DNA from 3 places in the Rhizobium sp. BK619 genome. Region 2 is predicted to be linked to each of the others. Evidence: riboswitches for the same ligand, from Rfam matches in the RefSeq annotation. Region 2 holds a riboswitch; each other region holds the start of a gene.
What was found. A riboswitch is a leader RNA that binds a small molecule or an ion and turns the genes downstream of it on or off. The one in region 2 is predicted to bind thiamine pyrophosphate.
Positions count from the first base shown of each region.

Region 1: linked by a shared signal. The riboswitch ahead of thiC (phosphomethylpyrimidine synthase ThiC) and the one ahead of FHX14_RS33355 (HMP/thiamine-binding protein) in region 2 are both predicted to bind thiamine pyrophosphate.
Region 3: linked by a shared signal. The riboswitch ahead of thiC (phosphomethylpyrimidine synthase ThiC) and the one ahead of FHX14_RS33355 (HMP/thiamine-binding protein) in region 2 are both predicted to bind thiamine pyrophosphate.

Region 1 covers NZ_JACIBH010000015.1:201,027-206,590, forward strand. The annotation lists gene FHX14_RS27110 (8-amino-7-oxononanoate synthase) at 1-60, shown strand, start outside; gene bioD (dethiobiotin synthase) at 57-695, shown strand; gene FHX14_RS27120 (adenosylmethionine--8-amino-7-oxononanoate transaminase) at 692-1,960, shown strand; gene FHX14_RS27125 (beta-ketoacyl-ACP synthase III) at 1,960-2,946, shown strand; gene FHX14_RS27130 (aspartate 1-decarboxylase) at 2,977-3,441, shown strand; TPP riboswitch at 3,514-3,646, shown strand; gene thiC (phosphomethylpyrimidine synthase ThiC) at 3,746-5,564, shown strand, end outside.
Region 2 covers NZ_JACIBH010000002.1:355,688-361,251, forward strand. The annotation lists gene FHX14_RS05085 (ABC transporter substrate-binding protein) at 1-1,000, opposite strand, end outside; gene FHX14_RS05090 (ABC transporter ATP-binding protein) at 1,064-1,876, opposite strand; gene FHX14_RS05095 (ABC transporter permease) at 1,873-2,679, opposite strand; partial or broken gene FHX14_RS33355 (HMP/thiamine-binding protein) at 2,691-2,807, opposite strand; TPP riboswitch at 2,798-2,911, opposite strand; gene soxR (redox-sensitive transcriptional activator SoxR) at 3,267-3,743, shown strand; gene FHX14_RS05110 (SDR family oxidoreductase) at 3,813-4,583, shown strand; gene FHX14_RS05115 (metalloregulator ArsR/SmtB family transcription factor) at 4,687-5,028, shown strand; gene FHX14_RS05120 (LysR family transcriptional regulator) at 5,119-5,564, shown strand, end outside.
Region 3 covers NZ_JACIBH010000014.1:238,568-244,131, reverse strand. The annotation lists gene FHX14_RS26065 (thiazole synthase) at 39-812, opposite strand; gene thiS (sulfur carrier protein ThiS) at 815-1,012, opposite strand; gene thiO (glycine oxidase ThiO) at 1,031-1,981, opposite strand; gene thiC (phosphomethylpyrimidine synthase ThiC) at 1,983-3,809, opposite strand; TPP riboswitch at 3,903-4,033, opposite strand; gene FHX14_RS26045 (GNAT family N-acetyltransferase) at 4,168-4,614, shown strand; gene FHX14_RS26040 (hydantoinase B/oxoprolinase family protein) at 4,729-5,564, opposite strand, start outside.

The sequences.
Region 1 (5,564 bases), on a different contig from region 2:
GAGCAGATTGCGGACATGGTGCAACGGCTGGCGACCGCGATCGAGGAGGAGAGGTCATGATGCCGCGCTTCGTTGTCTCCGGTACCGATACGGGTATTGGCAAGACAGTCTTTGCCGCCGCCCTGACCGGCGCGCTCGATGGCTATTATTGGAAGCCCGTCCAGGCGGGGCTCGAAGACGAGACCGACAGCGAGACTGTCGCGCGGCTCGGCGGCGTGCCGCGTGCGCGCATCCTGCCGGAAGCCTATCGCCTCGCCACGCCTGCCTCGCCGCATCTTTCGGCCCGGCTGGCTGGCGTTGCGATCGATCCGGAGAGGCTTGTGCCGCCGGTGATCGAGCGGCCACTGGTGATCGAGGGGGCAGGAGGGCTGCTCGTGCCGCTCTCGGACGACCTCGTCTTCGCCGATATATTTGCCCACTGGCAGATTCCGGTCATCCTTTGTGCCAGGACCTTGCTCGGCACGATCAACCATACGCTGCTCTCGCTCGAAGCACTGAAACATCGCAACATTCCGGTGTTCGGCATCGTCTTCATTGGTGAGCAGAACGAGGAAACGCAGCGCATCATCGTCAAGATGGGGGGTGTCCGCTCGCTCGGCCGGCTGCCCTGGCTTCAGAACGTCACTGCCGACGGACTTCGCCAAGCGTTCCGCGACAGTTTCGATCTCGCTTCCTTTACGCAGGTGTCTGCATGAACCGCTCCACCGTCTGGCACCCGTTCACCCAGCATGGGCTCGAACCGCCGATGAAACGCATCGTCTCGGCCGAGGGCGCCTATCTGATCGACGAGGACGGCAATCGCCTTCTCGATGCGATCTCGTCCTGGTGGGTCATCACACATGGCCATCGGCATCCGGCGATCATGGCGGCGATTCGCGCGGCGACAGAGGCCTATGACCAGGTCATCTTCGCCGAATTCTCGCACGAGCCTGCCGAACGACTGGCCGGGGGATTGATCGAGGTCGCGCCGGCGGGATTGAAGCATGTCTTCTATTCCGACAGCGGGTCGACCTCGGTCGAGGTGGCTCTCAAAATGGCGCTCGGCTACTTCCACAACATCGGCAGACCACGCGACCGGATCGTGGTGATGGAGCAAAGCTATCACGGCGACACGATCGGCACGATGTCAATCGGCGAACGCTGCGTGTTTAATGCCGCCTATGAACCGTTGCTCTTCGGCGTCGACCGGCTCGCCTTCCCGCAAACAGGTCATGAGCAGCAGTCGCTTGATATGTTCGAGAGCTTCTGCCGTTCGGGCCGCGTCGCAGCCCTTGTGATCGAGCCTCTGGTGCTGGGGGCGGGCGGCATGAAGATCTATGATGCCGGGGTGCTTGCCGGGCTCAAGGAAATCGCCGAACGACATGGCTGTCTGCTGATCGCCGATGAAGTAATGACCGGCTGGGGCCGGACGGCGACGATGTTCGCCTCCGAGCAGGCCGGCATCACACCCGATATCCTGTGCACGTCCAAGGGGTTGACCGGCGGCGCCCTGCCGCTCGCAGCCACTCTCTGCACCAGCGATATCTTCGACGCCCACCTCTCCACCGACAGGCGCAAGACCTTCTTCCATTCCAGCTCCTATACAGCGAACCCGATCGCTTGCGCAGCCGCTGTCGCCAATCTCAACATCTGGCGCCACGAACCGGTCGTTGAACGGATCGAAAATCTCGAAGCGCTGCATCGTCAGAAGCTCCGGCGATTTGAGGGCGATACGCGCTTCTCCAATATCCGGCAGGCCGGGACGATTGCTGCGCTCGACCTCGTCGCACCCGCGAGCGGTTATCTCGCCGAGGCCGGCCCGCGCATGCGGCGGTTGTTCCGTGAGCGTGGGCTGCTGATCCGTCCGCTCGGCAATGTCATCTACCTGATGCCACCCTATTGCGTGACGGCGGACGAGCTCGGCCGCGCCTATGACGCCATCGACGATGTCGCCTCGATCGTTCTTGGGAGTGTGGGCTGATGTCTGGCCGCTCCTCCCGCATGGTTGGCTTCGGGCATGCCGTGCCGGCGCGGCGTGTCGACAATGCCGAGATCGAGGCGCGCCTGGGTCTCGAAACAGGCTGGATAGAACGCCGCACCGGCATCCGCACACGCCACTGGGCCGAAGACGGCGAGACCCTGAGCGGCCTTGCCGCGAAAGCCGGACGAATTGCGCTCGACGATGCTGCAATTGCCCAAAGCGAGATCGCGCTGACGCTGCTTGCGACCTCGACGCCGGACCATCTCATGCCGCCCTCGGCGCCGCTGCTGGCCCACCGGTTGGGCCTCGAACGGTCCGGCGCGATCGATCTGGCCGGCGCCTGTTCGGGCTTTCTCTACGCACTCACCCTGGCGGATGGTTTCGTCCGCGCCCATGGCCGCGCCGTGCTGGTGGTCGCCGCCAATATCCTCAGCCGCCGCATCAATCCCGCCGAGCGGGCAAGTGCAGTGCTGTTTGCGGACGCGGCCGGCGCCGTCGTGCTGGCGCCGAGCACGAACGGGCGAAGCGGCCTCCTTGCCGCCGATCTCGCATCGGATGGTAGCGGCTATGGCCTGATCAACATTCCCGCTGGCGGCAGCAACCGGCCATTCTCTCCTGAGCTAAGGCCCGAGGATTTCCTGATGACTATGCAGGACGGCCGTGACGTCTTCTCCCGCGCCGTCGCCCTGATGACCGAAACCTCGAAGCGGGCGCTTGAAGAGGCGGGGATTGCCGCATCGGATGTCGACCAGTTCGTGCCGCACCAGGCCAACGCGCGCATATTCGACGCCGTCTCGGGCAACCTCGGCATCGCGCCGGAAAAAACCATCCGCACGATCGAGCGCTTCGGGAATTCGTCCGCCGCCACCATCCCGCTTTCCCTCTCGATAGCCAATGCCGAGCGGCGTTTCGCGGAGGGCGAGGCACTGTTGCTGACTGCCGCCGGGGCTGGCCTCATGGGCGGCGCTGCGGTCTGTCGCATGTAACCACAATGTCGAATCTGGAAGGAGCACAAATTGGAAAAATACGTGGGCGCGAAGCTGCATGGCATTCGAGTGACGGCCTCAAAGCTGAACTACCATGGGTCGATTACCATCGACGCGGACTTCTGCCGGGAGGTCGGCCTGAAACCGCTGGAATATGTGGAAATCTGGAACAAGATGTCCGGGGCCAGAATCAGCACTTACGTGCTCTATGGTGATCCCGGCTGCAAGTGCTGCATTCTCAACGGTGCGGCCGCTCGCACATGCCAGCAAGGCGATGAGATTATTATCGCATCCAGCGTCTTTTGCGAGTTCGATGAGATCATAAAGCTGCGGCCGCGCGTCTTGGTGTTCGGCGCCGGCAATGAGATTGTCGACAGAATTACTTACGAGGTCTTTCGCCGAGCGGACGGCTCTCCCGACATGTCGGTTACCACCGAACTTGCCAATAATGACTACGGATTTCCAGCGGCACTGACATCGAGCCGATCTTCGTAACGCGGTTGGGAATTGGGTTCTGGAATGGTGCCCCAGGGCTTGACGGAGCACCATTTCTCACAATAGCTTAAACCTATTCACCAGGGGGGTCCCGCCAAGGGGCTGAGATACTGCTGGTCGGATCGGCTTTGGCCGGCCGAGGCGCAGTGACCCGTTGAACCTGATCCAGTTCATACTGGCGTAGGGACGGTGCGAGCGCTGCGGCGGCGAGGGCGGGATTCCGTTCTTCGGATTCCGACGTGTTCTTCCATCATTCCAACTCTGGAACTGGGTCTCCAAACGTCAAACCTTGGAGCCTCGAACCATGAATATCGCAACCACCAAGCTCACCCCGGTCGTCACTACCGGCCCGCTTCCCGCCTCCACGAAAGTCCTCAAAGCTGGAACGATCCACCCGGACATCCGCGTGCCGATGCGTCAGATCGCATTGCATCCGACCTCCGGCGAACCGCCGGTCACCGTCTACGATTCCTCTGGTCCCTATACGGTAGAAGGCGCCGCGATCAGTATCGATGCCGGCCTGCCGCGCCTGCGCGAAAGCTGGATTGTCGCCCGCGGCGATGTCGAGGCCTATGAGGGCCGCATCGTCAGGCCGGAGGACAACGGCTTCGTGTCCGGCAGCCACCTGACGCCGGAATTCCCGATCCGCAACCAGCCTTTCAAGGCAAAGGCGGGCAGGGCCGTCACCCAGCTCGCCTATGCGCGAGCCGGGATCATCACGCCGGAGATGGAATTCGTTGCCATCCGCGAGAACCTCGGCCGGCAGGCGGCCAGCGAGCCGCTCATCCGCGACGGCGAAAGTTTCGGCGCCCATGTGCCGGATTTCGTGACGCCGGAATTCGTTCGGCGCGAAGTCGCGGAAGGCCGGGCAATCATTCCCGCCAATATCAACCATCCCGAATCCGAACCGATGATCATCGGCCGGAATTTCCTGGTGAAGATCAATGCCAATATCGGCAATTCCGCCGTCACTTCGTCGATGGCGGAGGAGGTCGAGAAGATGGTCTGGGCGATCCGCTGGGGCGCCGATACGGTCATGGACCTGTCGACCGGCCGCAACATTCACAACATCCGCGACTGGATCATCCGCAATTCGCCCGTGCCGATCGGCACCGTGCCGCTCTACCAGGCACTCGAAAAGGTAAACGGCATTGCCGAGGACCTCACCTGGGAGGTCTATCGCGACACGCTGATCGAGCAGGCCGAGCAGGGTGTCGACTACTTCACCATCCATGCCGGCGTGCGGCTCGCCTATATCCCGTTCACCGTCAACCGCGTCACCGGCATTGTTTCCCGCGGCGGCTCGATCATGGCCAAGTGGTGTCTGCACCACCACAGGGAGAGTTTTCTCTACGAGCATTTCGAGGAGATCTGCGACATCTGCCGCGCTTACGACGTTTCCTTCTCGCTCGGTGATGGCCTGCGCCCGGGATCGATCGCTGATGCCAATGATGCGGCGCAGTTTGCGGAACTGGAAACGCTCGGCGAGTTAACGAAAATCGCCTGGGCGAAGGATTGCCAGGTGATGATCGAAGGTCCCGGCCATGTGCCGATGCACAAGATCAAGGAAAACATGGACAAGCAGCTTGCGGTCTGCGGCGAGGCGCCCTTTTATACGCTCGGACCGTTAACCACCGATATCGCGCCGGGCTACGACCACATCACGTCCGGCATCGGGGCTGCGATGATCGGCTGGTTCGGTACCGCCATGCTCTGCTACGTGACGCCCAAGGAACATCTCGGCCTGCCGGACCGCAACGACGTCAAGGTGGGCGTTATCACCTACAAGATCGCCGCACATGCGGCCGATCTCGCCAAAGGCCATCCGGCGGCCCAGGTGCGTGACGACGCGCTGTCGCGCGCCCGTTTCGAGTTCCGCTGGGAGGACCAGTTCAACCTCTCGCTCGATCCGGAGACGGCGCGTTCGATGCATGACGAGACACTGCCAAAGGAGGCGCACAAGGTGGCGCATTTCTGCTCCATGTGCGGCCCGAAATTCTGCTCGATGCGGATTTCCCACGACATCCGCGCCGAAGCGCAGAAGGAGGGCCTGGAAGCCATGGCCGCCAAATACCGCAATGGCGGCGATCTTTACATGCCGGTCGCCGAAGCGGCGAAAACGC
Region 2 (5,564 bases):
GGTCGTTGGTATAATAGGTGGAAAAGTCCGGCTTCTCCTTGAGTGCGGCGCCATTCGCATCGACCAGGATGCCGTTCTCGACCAGGAAGCCGCCGATAGCATCGGCCTTGGCCGGATCGAGGGTGCCGATCACACCGGCCTCGGATTTCAGGAAGTGTCCTTCGATCAGTGCCTTCTGCGAAGCTTTCACCAATTCGGCGTTCATCAGCGCGCCGTTGCTCTCTGCTATCAGCAGCGCACAGGCTTCGTCGGGATGATCGACGGAATAGGCATAACCCTTTCGCGTCGCCTGAATGAAAGCGCGGGCATTTTCCCGATTGGACGAGAGATAGGTGTCGCTGGAGACGATGACCGTGGTCTGCTCGTCGGGAATGCCATAGTCGGAATAGTGGAAGCGGGCGATCTTCCGGTTTTCCAGCTCGGCGGCGACGCCTTCCCAGGTATAGATCTCCAGGGTGAAATCGATCGAGCCATTGTCCAGCGCCTCGTAGGCGGAGGTGCCGAGCGTGACGGTCTTGACCTCTCCTTTGCCGCCATCATTGCGGATCATCGCGGAGATCAGCGCGCTCTCCCAGGTGCCGCCGAAGCCGCCATAGGTCTTGCCGTCGAGATCTCTGGGGCTCTTGATGTCGTCGCGTCCGCCCTTGAAGATCAGGCGCGCTGTTTCGGTCTGGACGACGCCGTAGACCATCTTCACGTCACCGCCGCCGGCGCGCTGCGTGATGGCCTCGATCTCGCTGCTGATGCCGAAGTCGGCGACGCCGTTCGAGACCAGCGTTCCGGCACTCGTATCGGCATAGGGTAGAATGTCGACATCGAGGCCAGCGGCGGCATAAAAACCCTTCGCCTTGGCGACATAGATACCGATGTGGTTGGTGTTGGGCGTCCAATCGAGCGCGATGCGAGCCTTTGCGGGCGCCGACTGGGCGAAGGCCGGGCGGCCGGCAAGGCCTGCCGCGATGGCGGCGAGAATCGTCTGGCGACGGGTGAGAAGCAGCATGATGACCTCCTCAGGTCTCTAGAGCATGGTGCCGAAAGTGTGCGCGGTTTTCGGCGTCATGCTCTAACTCTTTAAATCAGAACAGGATTCAGATTTTGGGCCGATGGGCCTAAGATCATCCTGTTCTAGCGGATGAAGCAGGGTTTGCAGGATTTCGGTTTCGATCGCCTGGGCCGCCGGCGAGCCGAGATCGGCAAGGCTTCGCGGGCGGGGCAGGGGAACGTGGAATTCGCGGATGATACGCGCCGGGCGGGCCGAAAGCACATAGATGCGGTCGGAGAGGAACACGGCCTCGCGGACATCATGGGTGATCAGCAGCGCCGTCCAGCGGTGTTCGGTCCACATGCCCTGCAGCCATTCCTGGATCTGCGTGCGGGTCAGCGCGTCGAGCGCGCCGAAAGGCTCGTCGAGCAGCAGCATGTCCTGGGTCTGAACGACGGTGCGCAGCAGGGCGGCACGCTGGCGCATGCCGCCTGATAGTTCGGAGGGATAATGATGTTCGAAACCGGCAAGGCCGAAGCGATCGAACAGCGGCGCCACGGCGGCGCGGGCCGCCCGGCGGCTCATGCCCCGCACCTCGAGGCCGAGTGCCGCATTGTCGATGATCCGGCGCCAGGGCATCAGCGCATCGCGTTGCGGCATGAAGGCGAAAGTATGCGGCGCCCCTTCCAGCGGCGCACCCTTGAAAAGCACGCTGCCGGCATCGGGTCGAAGCGCCTGTGTCAGCAATCGCAGCACCGTCGATTTCCCGGAGCCGGACGGGCCGACAATCGAAACGAATTCGCCGTTGGCGACGCTGAGCGAAATATCGCCGAGCACCTGCATGCCGTCGAAGGACTTGGAGATATTGCGCAGCTCAACCATCTTGTCGCTCATCGGCGCCGCTCCGCGGTGGGCTGCCAGGGCATGAGGAGGCGCTGGATGACGAGCGTCAGGCCGAACAGGCAGAGGGTCAGCACGGCGCTGACGACGACGGCGGCGAGCACGAGATCGGGACGGAAATTGTTCTTGGCGTTGAGGATATAAATGCCGAGGCCGCTCGCGGCGCCGGCATATTCGGCAAAGATCGCGCCGACGACGGCATAGGTGATTGAGATTCTCAGGCCGGCGAAGAAATAGGGCAGCGCCGAGGGAAGCCGTGCCAGGCGGAAAACGCGCCAGCGGCTCGCCTTCATCGAATGCAGCAATTCGGCGATGTCGCGGTCGGTCGATTCATAGCCTTGCAGCAGGGCGACGAGCAGCGGGAAGAAGGTGACGAGCGCCACCAGCAGGATCTTCGGCAAAAGGCCGAAACCGAACCATAAAACGACGAGCGGCGCGATCGCCACAAGCGGCAGGGTCTGGCTGGCGATGAAGATCGGCAGCAGTGCCCGGCGCATGAAAGGCATGAAATCCATGAGGATCGACGCGGCGAAGGCGAAGGCAAGCGACAGCGCGAAACCGCCGAGTGTCGCACCAAGCGTCGGCCAGGTGTTTGATATCAGCGCCTCACGGTTCAGCCAGCCCTGGATGACGATGCGCGAAGGCGCCGGCAGGATGGAAGGCTTGATGCCGGAAAGATCGACATAGAGTTCCCATGCTGCCAAAAAGGCGCAGCCCGCGAGCAAGGCGGGTAACCCCCGGTAGAGAGCGGCGCGGAGCGCGGCAAGGCGCGAATCCGATGGTTGCGGCGATGTCATCAGCGTTTGATTTCGGTCTCGATGTCCAGCCGGTCGCGATAGGGATCGAGCGCCTTGACGGCTTCGCGAATGATGCCGACGACATTGCCGGACATCGGATAAAGTGACACTTTTGCGCCTGAGAACATCTGAACCTCGCTCCGCTGGCATTACCCAGATCAGCTTTGAAGGGTCCAGAGGCTTGCGCCTCACATCTCAGCCCCGGCAATACGGAGCTCCCCTGTTATTTCGGCGGAAACTATCACCCGGGTTTTCTTCCCGCAACCGCAAATTTGCGAACCCGTCCGCACGGTCGGAATAGCTCTAGAACAGGATGATTTTAGGCCCGGTTGGCCTAAAATCTGAATCCTGTTCTCAATTAAAGAGTTAGAGCATGATGTCGCCCGAAAACCGCGCACACTTTTCGGCATCATGCTCTAATGTGAGGGAAACATCCGAGCGGGATCCCGCTCGGATGTTCCTCGGTGGGCCCGTACCTGCCGGGAACGGGACCGCAGCTTGCTGCCTCAGGCGGCAATATCGATCGGGCTTTACGACCGCAGAAGCAATGGATATAAAACCTCAACCAATATTGAGGTCAAGAGGCGATGGATGGTATTTCGGCAACCCCGCTCGGCAAGCTGCTGACTGTCGGCGAAGTGGCGGAACGCAGTGGTCTTGCCGTCTCGGCGCTGCATTTTTACGAGACCAAGGGTTTGATCTCGAGCATCCGCTCCCGCGGTAACCAGCGACGCTATGGGCGCGATGTGCTGCGCCGTCTCGGCATCATCAAAGTTGCACAGCGTGTCGGCATTCCGCTTTCGGAAATCCAGGCGGCGTTCCAGTCCCTGCCGCAGGGGCGCACGCCGACGGTCGCCGATTGGCAGACGCTGTCGGCGCGATGGAAGGACGATCTCGACGCACGAATCAATCGGCTCAGTCTGCTGCGCGACCGCCTGACCGGCTGCATCGGCTGCGGCTGCCTGTCGATCGAAAGCTGTCCGCTGCGCAATCCCTGCGATCGGCTCGGCAAGGAAGGGCCGGGTGCGCGGCTTCTGGAGACCGAAAACGAGCTCGTTGTTTAGTCCTGCCTTTCTTTCGGTCGGTGTGCTCATATGTTAAGGGCAAGTGACGCAACCGAGGAGGACGGCTTCGTGTTTCATCCCAGACTGTTCGAAAATCGCAATGTCGTCGTCACCGGCGCCGGCCGCGGCATCGGCCTCGAAGTCGCTCGGCAGTTTCTGGATTGCGGCGCGAAGGTGATCGTCCATACCGGGCGCAAGCCGGGGCGGGACCTGCCGGATTTCCTGCTGACGGCTGAATCGGAAAGACGGGCGCTGCTGCTGCATGCCGATTTTTCCGCCGCCGGCGGTGCGGCGCAATTTGCCGAAGATGTTCTCGCTTTCTTCGACAGGGTGCATGTGCTCGTCAACAATGCCGGCACCATGCTCGGCCGTTTTCCCGCTGCGACGCTGACGGATGCCGAATATGAGGCGGTCATACGGCTGAACCAGACCTCGGTGGTGGCGCTGACGCGCGCATTGCTGCCGGCATTGAAGGCGGCCGAGGGTGCTGCCGTCGTCAACACCGTTTCGATCTCGGCACTAACCGGCGGCAGCCCCGGCTCCTCGATCTATTCGGCCTCGAAGGCCTTCGTTGCGACCTATTCCAAGGCGCTTGCCCGCGAACTTGCCCCGGATGGCATCCGCGTCAACTGCGTCTCGCCGGGAACGATCGAAACGGATTTCCACGAGCGCTATTCCTCCAGAGAAAAGCTGGACCAGACCCAGAAATCCATCCCCCTGCAGCGGCTCGGCACGGCCGAGGATTGTGCTCCCGCCTATCTGTTCCTGGCGGCTCCCTTACTCTCGGGATACATTACCGGCCAGGTGATCGAGATCAATGGCGGACAGCTTATCTGCTGATTTACTTGGACCTTTTTTGGCATTTCATCACTATTGACCAATTCGTTTGTGCGAATATGCTATTGTTCTGATCTACCAAATCGCCTCCCTTCCGAGATATCGAATGCCGTTGCCTAAACCGGAGCCGGGGATGACCGGCCAGGACTTGCACATACTCGCTGGAAAAGCCCATGAAGCGAGCGATCTGCTGAAAGCTTTGGCGCATCACACCCGATTGCTGATCCTCTGCATCCTGGCGAAACAGGAGCGGACGGTCGGTGAAATCGAAAATATTCTCGGCATTCAGCAGGCGATGGTGTCGCAGCAGCTTGCGCGTTTGAGGCTCGAAGGCCTGGTCAATACGCGCCGTCAGGGCAGGCTGGTTTATTACAGTATCGGCAATGTCAGCGTGCTTGCCTTCCTCGAATCGCTGTTCGATCTTTTTCCCGCTGCGGAAAACTGTTAAAGCGCGTCGCCTTAACTTGATTCATTCCCTTGCGGAGCACGGTTGCTGTGTCGAAGATGAGGCCGGACGCGAAATGTCGCGGGAGACCGGATGATCGACAAGCTGGAATTCTTCATCGCCCTTGCCAATGAAAAGCATTTCGGCCGCGCTGCGGAGGAGTGCGGGATTTCGCAGCCGACGCTTTCGGCCGCGATCCGCCAGCTCGAGGATCAGCTCGGAGTCATGCTGGTGCAGCGCGGTTCGCGTTTTCAAGGGTTGACGCCGGAGGGGCAGCGCGTGCTCGAATGGGCCCGGCGCATCGTCGGTGACGCCCGCACCATGCGCGAGGAGATGCGCGCCGCCCGCCGCGGTCTTTCCGGCCACATTCGCCTTGCCGCCATTCCGACGGCGCTCGCCATGCTTTCGCGCATCACCACGCCCTTTCAGGAACGGCATCCCGGCGTCACCTTCTCGATCGTCTCGCGCAATTCGCTGCAGGTGCTGAGCATGCTCGAAAACCTCGAAATCGATGCCGGCATCACCTATCTCGAAAACGA
Region 3 (5,564 bases), on a different contig from region 2:
GCCGAGCGATGTCGCCAGCAATCAGAAGCGCTCGACCTTCATGCAAACACCGCCTTTCCGATTACGGGCGTCGAAGGCACGGCCATGTCGCGTGGCTCCAGCATGCCGGCGCCGAACGCCTGCCTGCCGGCATCGATTGCTTTGGCAAAGGCTTCCGCCATTGCGGCCGGGTCGCCGGCGCCGGCAACCGCGGTGTTCAGCAGTACGGCATCGAAACCGAGCTCCATGACGATAGCCGCATGCGAAGGCCGGCCGATGCCGGCATCGACGATCAGCGGCACATCGGGAAAATGCGCCCGCATCGATCGAAGGGCTGAAAGATTTTGTGGTCCCGCCGCAGATCCGATCGGCGCGCACCAGGGCATCAGCACCTGGCATCCGGCGTCGATGAGACGCTCGGCGACGACCGGATCGTCCGTCGTATAAGGAAAGACCTGAAAGCCTTCGCCGGTCAGGATGCGGGCTGCTTCCACGAGCGCGAAGACATCCGGCTGCAGCGTGTCGTGATTGCCGATCACCTCCAGCTTGATCCAATCGGTGCGAAACACTTCGCGGGCCATCTTCGCCGTCAGCACCGCCTCGGACACGCCATGGCAGCCGGCCGTGTTGGGAAGAACGTGAACGCCGAGCGCACGGATCATGTCGAAGAAAGCGCCGCCGTTACGCCCGCCGGCCATTTCGCGGCGCAGCGACACGGTGACGATCTCGGTTTTGGAGCGCGTGATGGCTTCGGTCAGGATCGCCGGCGAGGGATAACGCGCTGTTCCAAGGAGAAGGCGTGAGGCGATCTGGCTTCCGTAAAGATCAAGCATGCTCAGCCTCCCTGCATCGGGGTCAGGATTTCGATCCTGTCATTGTCGGTCAGCATATGCTCGTCGCGATCCTCGCGATGAACCAGTTCGCCGTTGACGGCGGTCGCCAGCCAGTCGCCCTCGTAATCGAGTGCGGCCAGAAGCTGCGAAAGCGTGGTGGCGGCGATTGTCTGGGCCTCGCCATTGATGATCAGCTGCATCGGTGTTCCTTTCTTCGGCTATTTGGAAAAAACGAGATCGGCGGCCTCGGCCGCCATGGTTGGCGCCAGCAGAAAACCGTGGCGATAAAGACCGTTGAAAACGACGACCTTCCCCTCCCGCACGACGCGCGGAAGATTGTCGGGCAGGGCAGGGCGGATGCCCGCGCCGGTTTCGACGACGGCGGCATCGGCAAAGGCCGGGTGCAGCGCATAGGCCGTGTTCAGCAGTTCCATCAGCGAACGTGCGGTGATCGGGCCGTCGGCATCGGTTTCGATCATCGTCGCGCCGACCATGAAAAACCCGTTGCCGCGGGGGACGATATAGACGGGAAAACGCGGATGCAGCAGGCGGACGGGTCGGGCGAGGCTGACCTCATCGGTATGGAGATAGAGCATTTCGCCCCGCACGCCGCGCAGATCGCGCTCTTGCCCGATGCGGGCAGCACCTGTGCAGTCGACAATATCGGAGAAATCGTCTTCGCTCGGATCCGTGTCGGTAAAGGTGATGCCGTTTGCCGACAGTTGTTCTTTCAATCCGCGCAACGCCTGACGCGGGTCCAGATGCGCTTCGCGTGGGAAGAACAGGCCGTGCCTGAAACGGGTGGCGAGCATGGGCTCGAGGGCGGCGATATCATCCTCTTCCACCCATTCGTAACCGGTCGTGCGGCTGGCAAACCGCTTCAGCTCGCCATGGTCGCGCGTCGAGGCAACGACCAGCGTGCCGTTGCGGACGACGCTGCCCGGCAGGATCGCTTCCCAGCGGTCGGCGGCATCGAGACCACGCGTCAGCACCGCCTCATCGGCACTTTCCCGCTCGCACCAGGGCGCCAGCATGCCGCCGGCGAGCCAGGAGGCGGCATGAGCGAAGTCCGGATGAGGATCGAAGACCGTCACATCGGCACCACGGGCATGCAATTCGCGGGCGACGGTGAGGCCGGCGACGCCGGCCCCTTTCACAAGCACGCGCATGTCATTCCGCCCCGTTGGCGTGGGTATCGATCGGCATATAGAGATCGCCGCCCTCACGGTATTTCGCCGCCATCGCATCCAGCCCTTCCTTTTGCACTTCGGCGCGGATGTCGTGCGATATGCGCATCGAGCAGAATTTCGGGCCGCACATCGAACAGAAATGCGCCACCTTGTGCGCTTCCTTCGGCAGGGTCTCGTCATGGAAGCTGCGGGCGGTGTCGGGGTCGAGCGACAGGTTGAACTGGTCTTCCCAACGGAATTCGAAGCGCGCCCGCGACAGGGCGTCGTCGCGCAGGCGGGCGGCCGGGTGCCCCTTGGCAAGGTCGGCGGCATGGGCGGCGATCTTGTAGGTGATGACGCCGGTCTTGACGTCGTTGCGATCGGGCAGGCCAAGATGTTCTTTCGGGGTGACGTAGCAGAGCATGGCCGTGCCGAACCAGCCGATCATCGCCGCGCCGATGCCGGAGGTGATGTGATCGTAGCCCGGCGCGATATCCGTCGTCAGCGGTCCGAGCGTGTAGAAGGGCGCCTCGCCGCAGACGGCGAGCTGCTTGTCCATGTTTTCCTTGATCTTATGCATCGGCACATGGCCAGGTCCCTCGATCATCACCTGGCAATCCCTGGCCCAGGCGATTTTCGTCAACTCGCCCAGCGTTTCGAGTTCGGCAAATTGCGCCGCATCATTGGCATCGGCGATCGAGCCGGGGCGAAGGCCGTCGCCGAGCGAGAAGGAGACGTCATAGGCCCGGCAGATATCGCAGATTTCCTCGAAATGCTCGTAGAGGAAGCTTTCGCGGTGATGATGCAGACACCACTTGGCCATGATCGAACCGCCGCGCGAGACGATGCCGGTGACGCGATTGACGGTGAGCGGGATGTAATGCAGCCGGACACCGGCATGGATGGTGAAATAGTCGATGCCCTGTTCGGCCTGCTCGATCAGCGTATCGCGATAGATCTCCCAGGTGAGGTCTTCGGCGATGCCGCCAACCTTTTCCAGCGCCTGGTAGAGCGGCACCGTGCCGATCGGCAGCGGCGAATTGCGGATGATCCATTCGCGGATATTGTGGATGTTGCGGCCGGTCGACAGATCCATCACCGTATCGGCGCCCCAGCGGGCAGCCCAGACCATCTTCTCGACTTCCTCAGCCATCGATGAGGTGACGGCGGAGTTGCCGATATTGGCGTTGATCTTCACCAGAAAGTTCCGGCCGATGATCATCGGTTCGCTTTCGGGATGGTTGATGTTGGCCGGGATGATCGCCCGGCCGGCGGCGACCTCCCGGCGGACGAATTCCGGCGTCACGTGATCGGGAATATCGGCGCCGAAGCTCTCGCCGTCACGCACCAGGGCTTCGGCCTTCGCCTTGCGGCCGAGATTCTCGCGAATGGCCACAAACTCCATCTCCGGCGTGATGACGCCGGCCCGTGCATAGGCGAGCTGGGTGACGGCTTTGCCGTCCTTGGCGCGCAGCGGCCTGCGCCGCCCCGGAAATTCCGGCGTCAGCCGGTCGCCGCTGACAAAGCCGTTATCTTCGGGGCGGACATGGCGGCCGTCATAGGCTTCGACGTCGCCGTGGGCCAGCACCCAGTCGCGGCGCAGTGGGAAAAGGCCCTGCTCGATGCGGATCTCCGCACCTTCGATCGTGTAAGGGCCGGAGGAATCATAGACGATGACAGGCGGTTCGCCGGCGGTCGGATGGACGCTGATTTCGCGCATCGGCACGCGGATATCGCCATGGATATCTCCCGGAATGTGGATCTTCCGCGATGCCGGCAGCGGGCCGGTGGTGACGGTCGGGGTGAGATTCTCTACGGCAATGGTCATGGTTTGAGGCTCCAAGTTGTAAGTTGGAGACCCAGTCAATCAGCCGGAATGATGGAAAGACGCCGGCACGGATTCCACGCGTGAATCCGCAGCCTTCGAGCGCTTGCACCGTCCCTACGCCAGTATGAACTGGATCAGGTTCAACGGGTCACTGCGCCACAACAGGCTAAGCCTTATTGTCCAGCAGTATCTCAGCCCCTTGCGGGACTCCCCTGGTGAATGCCGACAGTCGTAAAGCGCGGTCGCTGGTTGTGTCAAGCTTACAGCTTTGTCGTTTCCGTAGATCGTCTGTCTCGAGCCTGTTGCGTTACCGATCGAACTGCGGCAAATGTCAACTCACTCAACGTCAGGTGGATTTATGTCGTTTCGGATTGAACGTCTTACGCTAGAACATCTCCATGGCGCCGCCAGTGTGCTGGTCAGTGCCTATTCGGGACCTCCGTGGAACGAGAACTGGTCGCTTGAAGCGGCGTTTGAAAATGTAAACACCGTGCTTGAAACGCCGAAATCCATTGCGCTTGCGGCCTTTGACGAAGGCAAGGTACTGGGGATCGCGCTGGGCATACGACAGCGCCGCCATGCCGGTCCGGTCGTTTATCTTGATGAGCTGTCGGTGCTGCCCGAAGCCCAAGGCGCGGGAATAGGGACCGCGCTGCTATCAGCAGTTTTCGAAACAGCAAAGGCCGAGGGATGCAACAGCGTCTGGTTGGTCTCGCAGCGAGAAGGTGCGTTGTCGACATTTTATCAGCGCTGCGGGTTCGCCATCGGCAGCAACCTCGGCCTCTACTCCAAATCGAGTGCGTAGCGGTTAGGGCTGTATTGGTTTGCCATAGCTTGAGGGCAAGCGGAAGAATTCGAGCCTCGTCAGCTGGCGTCGGGTCGATCGGCGCGGGACCCCGCACCTCGTGTGTGTCAAGCCTCACCTGCTGCTGGGAACTCCATAGCCCCCCCCTGTCGGAGTGATGATCGTGATTGCCTCTCCGTCGCGAAGTCGCGTCTGTGCGCACCCCGGAAGGATTTCGATTTGTCGGTCGAGGCGGCGAATACGGTTTTCGCCTGTTTCTCCCGCTTCCCCGCCAGCGAGCCCAAACGGCCTCACGATACGATGGCCGGACAGGATCGCGCAGTCCATCGCGCGCCGAAAACGGATCGTGCGGCTGGTGCCGTCTCCCCCATTCCAGCGACCTCTGCCCCCCGAACCTCCACGTATGTGGAAATCCTCAAGCACGACGGGAAAGCGCAATTCGAGGATTTCCGGATCGGTTAGGCGTGAATTCGTCATGTGGGAATGGACACCGGCAGCGCCGGCAAAACCTTCGCCCGCCGGCGCGCCCGAGCAAAGCGTTTCGTAATACTGGTGCGCCTCATCACCGAAGGTCAGATTGTTCATCGTGCCTTGCGACGAGGACAACATCCCGAGCGCGCCGAAGAGACAATTGGTGACGGCCTGGCTCACCTCGACGTTTCCAGCGACGACCGCTGCAGGGCGGCGGGGAGCAAGCATCGACCCTTCAGGGACGATGATTCTGATTGGCCGCAAGCAGCCAGCATTCATCGGGATACGGTCTTCCACCAGAACACGGAAGACATAAAGGACTGCCGCACGCGTGATCGGTTCGGGCGCATTGAAATTGTCCGGCTGCTGCCCCGATGTCCCGGTAAAGTCAACAGTAGCCTCGCGTTTTACACGATCGATGCTGACGCGGACCTTTATCGCGCATCCTTGGTCCATCGGATAGGTGAACTCGGCATCAT